Regions from separate parts of the Kitasatospora sp. NPDC048239 genome, predicted to be linked through region 1. Evidence: predicted binding sites of a transcription regulator. Region 1 holds the regulator's gene; the other holds the start of a gene.
The links. The regulator HrcA, encoded in region 1, represses chaperone genes, less so after heat shock. The targets are predictions, from matches to a motif close to TTNGCACTCNGNNNNNCNGAGTGCNAA.
Positions count from the first base shown of each region.

Region 2: ACGFZP_RS04450 (FmdB family zinc ribbon protein) is a predicted target of HrcA. The motif match lies at 1,396-1,422, and genes of this name have one in related genera.

Region 1 is NZ_JBICZP010000001.1:132,956-135,349, forward strand. It holds gene htpX (zinc metalloprotease HtpX) at 1-137, opposite strand, end outside; gene hrcA (heat-inducible transcriptional repressor HrcA) at 400-1,434, shown strand; gene dnaJ (molecular chaperone DnaJ) at 1,510-2,394, shown strand, end outside.
Region 2 is NZ_JBICZP010000002.1:92,108-94,501, reverse strand. It holds gene ACGFZP_RS04455 (MFS transporter) at 1-1,252, shown strand, start outside; gene ACGFZP_RS04450 (FmdB family zinc ribbon protein) at 1,434-1,751, shown strand; gene mscL (large conductance mechanosensitive channel protein MscL) at 2,357-2,394, shown strand, end outside.

The DNA of each region.
Region 1 (2,394 bases):
CAGGCCCCGCGCAGCAGCACGATCAGCAGGCCGGTGAAACCGACGTACAACAGCCCGATCACGAACATCGTCCCGACCATCCGGCCGGTCAGACCGCGGTCCGGGGCGAAGCGGGTGTGCTGGCCCGAGCTCGACATCGCTGCTCCTCCGTTCGCCGTTCGCTATCGATGCTGCCACCCGGTCGGGCCCACGGCATCACCCGCGCGCCGGACAGTGCGGGCAGGATCACCCCCGACAGGCCGTTCCTGCCGTCGGACCCGGGCCTTACACTGGCAGGTACGGTCCTGGCACTCGTGTGTTCAGAGTGCCAGAGCCAGGGCCCTCCCAGAGCGGCTCGCAGCATGCCAAAGCGGACACATGCCACAACGGACAACGTGCGAAGACGGAGGTGCGTGCCCCATGGCCGGTGAGGTCCGACAGCTCGACGAACGCAAGCTCGCCGTGCTGCGCGCCATCGTCCAGGACTACGTGGGGACCGAGGAGCCGGTCGGCTCCAAGGCCCTGGTGGAGCGGCACAGCCTCGGGGTCTCCCCGGCCACCGTCCGCAACGACATGGCCGCGCTGGAGGAGGACGGCTACATCCACCAGCCGCACACCAGCGCCGGGCGGATCCCCACCGACAAGGGGTACCGCCTGTTCGTCGACCGGCTGGCCGAGGTCAAGCCGATGAGCGCGCCCGAGCGGCGGGCGATCCGGCACTTCCTGGACGGCGCGGTCGACCTGGACGACGTGGTCGCCCGGACGGTCCGGCTGCTCGCCCAGCTCACCAGGCAGGTCGCGGTCGTCCAGTACCCCTCGCTCTCGCGGTCGACGGTGCGGCACATCGAGCTCGTCGCCCTCGCCCCGACCAAGGTGATGCTGGTCCTGATCACCAACACCGGCCGGGTCGAGCAGCGGATGGTCGACTGCCCGGGCGCGGTCGGCGAGGTGGTCCTCGCGGACCTCCGCGCCAAGATCAACACCCGGGCCGTCGGACAGCGGCTGCCCGAGGTGCCGGGGCTGCTGGAGGAACTCCCCGCGGCCTTCGAGGCGGCCGACCGGCCGACCGTCACGATCGTCCTGGCGACGCTCTTCGAGGCGCTCGCCGAGCAGAACGAGGAGCGGATCATGCTGGCCGGCACGGCCAACCTGACCCGCTTCGGCCACGACTTCCCGCTCACCATCCAGCCGGTGCTGGAGGCCCTGGAGGAGCAGGTCATCCTGCTCCGCCTCCTGGGTGAGACCGCGGACGCGGGGGTGACGGTCCGGATCGGGCGGGAGAACGCCTACGAGGGGCTCAATTCCACCTCGGTCGTCTCCGTCGGTTACGGTTCGGGCGACGAGAGCGTGGCCAAACTGGGTGTGATCGGTCCGACCCGGATGGACTATCCGGGCACAATGGGGGCGGTGCGAGCGGTGGCACGGTACGTGGGTCAGATCCTGGCCGAGTCGTAGGAACGGCCGCCGTCGGAAATCCGGCGGTGGCACCAGTCGCAAGCACTTCTACAGGCGGAACAAGCGGAGCATTTGGTGGCCACGGACTACTACGCGGTACTCGGCGTCCGACGGGATGCGGGGCAGGACGAGATCAAGAAGGCGTTCCGGCGCCTGGCACGCGAACTGCACCCGGACGTCAACCCGGACCCGAAGACGCAGGAGCGGTTCAAGGAGATCAACGCCGCTTACGAGGTGCTCTCGGACCCGCAGAAGCGCCAGGTCTACGACCTCGGCGGCGACCCCCTGTCGCCCAACGGCGGCGGCGCGGGCGGCTTCGGCGCGGGCGCGGCGGGCTTCGGCTTCTCCGACATCATGGACGCCTTCTTCGGCGCGGCCTCCGGCCAGCGCGGCCCGCGCTCGCGGACCAGGCGCGGCCAGGACGCCATGATCCGGCTGGAGATCACCCTGGAGGAGGCCGCCTTCGGCACCACCAAGGAACTCCAGGTCGACACCGCCGTCACCTGCACCACCTGCAGCGGTGAGGGCGCCGCTCCCGGCACCTCCGCGCAGACGTGCGACATGTGCCGCGGCAAGGGCGAGGTCTCCCAGGTCACCCGGTCCTTCCTGGGCCAGGTCATGACCTCCCGCCCCTGCCCGCAGTGCCAGGGCTTCGGCACCGTCGTGCCGACCCCGTGCCCCGAGTGCGCCGGCGACGGCCGGGTCCGGGCCCGCCGCACCCTGACCGTCAAGATCCCGGCCGGTGTCGACAACGGCACCCGGATCCAGCTGGCCGGCGAGGGCGAGGTCGGCCCCGGCGGCGGCCCGGCCGGCGACCTCTACGTCGAGATCGCCGAGACCACCCACCCGACCTTCCAGCGGCGCGGGGACGACCTGCACTGCACCGTCACCATCCCGATGACGGCGGCCTCGCTCGGCACCCAGGTGCCGCTGCAGACCCTGGACGGCCTGGAGGAGGTC
Region 2 (2,394 bases), on a different contig from region 1:
GCTGGTCCTCGACACCCACGGCTCGTACGGCACCGCCGGCACCGTCGCGGCGGTCTCGGCCGTCGCCCAGGCCCTGATCGGCCCGCAGACCGGCCGGCTGGCCGACCGGTACGGCCAGGCCGCCGTGCTGGTGCCCAGCGTCCTGGTGCACGCCGTCTCGGTCGGCGCGCTGATCGCGCTGGCCCTGGGCCACGCCCCGGTCTGGGCGCTGCTGCTGGCCGCCGCGCCGGCCGGCGCCAGCGTGCCGCAGGTCGGCGCGATGGTGCGCGCCCGCTGGGTGGCAAAGCTCTCCTCGGAGGGCGCCTCCACCCCCGTGCTGAACACCGCATTCGCCTTCGAGTCGGTGACCGACGAGTTCACCTTCGTGATCGGCCCGGTGCTGGCCGGTGCCATCGCCACCTCGCTCAACCCCTCGACCGGGCTGATCGCCGAGGCCGCGCTGACCGTCGTCGGCGGGCTCGCGTTCGCCGCCCAGCGGCGCACCGCCCCGGCCCGGCACCCGCACCAGCCCGGTGTCCGCCGCGCCTCCGCGCTCGCCTCCCCGGGCGTTCGACTGCTGGCCGGCGCGTTCCTGGGCGTCGGGACCGTCTTCGGTGCCATGCAGGTCTCGGTGACCGCCTTCACCGAGTCGGTCGGCCAGCCCGGGGCCAACGGCGCCGTGTACGGGATCTTCGCCGGCGGCTCGATGCTGGCCGGCGTGCTGTACGGCATGGTCGCCTGGCGGCAGGCCGCGCGGCACCGGCTGCTGGCCAGCTACGCGCTGCTGGTGCTGGGCTGCTCCACGCTCTGGGCGATGCCCAACCTGGTCGCGCTGGCGATCGCCGGACTGGTCTGCGGCCTGGCCATCGCGCCAACCCTGATCACCGGGTACACGCTGGTCGAGACGCTGGTCGCGGACGGCGCCAAGACCGAGGCCTTCACCTGGCTGACCGGTGCGATCGGCCTCGGCCTGGCGACCGGGTCCACGGTGGCCGGGCAGCTGATCGACGGGCACGGCCCGTCGGCCGGGTTCCTGGTGCCGGTGGCCGGGGCCGGGCTGGGCCTGATCGCGCTGGTCGCGCTGCGGCGGTTCCTGATCGCGCCGAGCGCGCCGAGTCGGACGGTTGCGTCCGGTGCGGCTGGAACCTCCGGCGTGGTGGTCGCTGGCGGTGCGGTGGCCACTGGCGGTTCGACGGTCACCGGCGGTTCGGTGGTCGCGGGCGGTTCGGAGCGGGATGCGGCGCCGCAGCTCGTGGGTGCCGCCAAGGCCTGACGGAGGCGGTACGGGCGCCGCTCCGAGTGCGGGGCGGGCGCCGGTTCCGGGTGGGGTGGGCGGCGGCTCGCGGCCGTCGCCCGGTTCATCTCACACCGGAGTCGCTGGACTGATCCAGCGGAATGCCGCATCATTGAACATCGTTAGCACTCATCAGGCGAGAGTGCCAGGAGGAAGACAAGTGCCCACGTACCAGTACCAGTGCACCGAGTGCGGCGACGGCCTGGAGGCGGTGCAGAAGTTCACCGACGAGGCGCTGACCACGTGCCCCGGCTGCCAGGGACGGCTCCGCAAGGTCTTCTCGGCCGTGGGCGTGGTCTTCAAGGGCTCGGGCTTCTACCGGACCGACAGCCGTTCGTCGTCCAGCAGCTCGGTGGGCGCGAACTCGTCCTCGGGTTCGTCGGCCTCGGGTTCGTCGGCCTCCTCGGCCGCGGCCTCGTCCTCGGGTGGCTCGACGCCCGCCGCCAGCCCCGCCCCGGCGGCGAAGCCGGCCGGCTGAGCAGGGCCGAAGGCAACACCAGAAGCATTCGAAAAGGCCCGGTGGCCCCGCTTTTCGGCGGACCACCGGGCCTTTTCGTTGGCCCGGGCACGCCGGATTAGCCCGGACGGGTGTACGAAGTTATCCACACCCCCGGGTTTTCCACAGGCTACGGAAAGGGACTTCCGCGGGCTTTGCGGCGGGCGCAGAGTGTGCGTCACGGAGACCGGCCGATTCGGGGCCGGGCTCGTGCGACCACAGGTGGTGTCCCGCATGACCGCGACGTTTCCCCTCCCCCTTCCGCTCCCCCTGGCCCAGCGGCCGGCGCCGGCCGCGCGGTACGCCGTGCCGCTCCCGGCGCTCGCCGTGCCGCCGGGCCGGGAGGTGCCCTCGTTCCCGCCGATCAGACGCGGCGGCACCGGGCGGTACCGGCTGGCCCAGGCCCTGCGTCAGCGGTCCGCCGTCCTGGCCGTAGGCCTGCTCCTCGCGGCGGCGGCGCTCACCGCCGGGGTGCCGCGGGCGGGGCTGCCACCGCCGGGGGCCACCCCGATCCACCATTCGGGTTGTCAACCGGGAGAGCTCGAAGATCACCCGTGACCTGGAGACGACTTCGTCGTTCACGCGGCATGAAAGGCTTCAAAGAATTCCTGCTGCGTGGAAATGT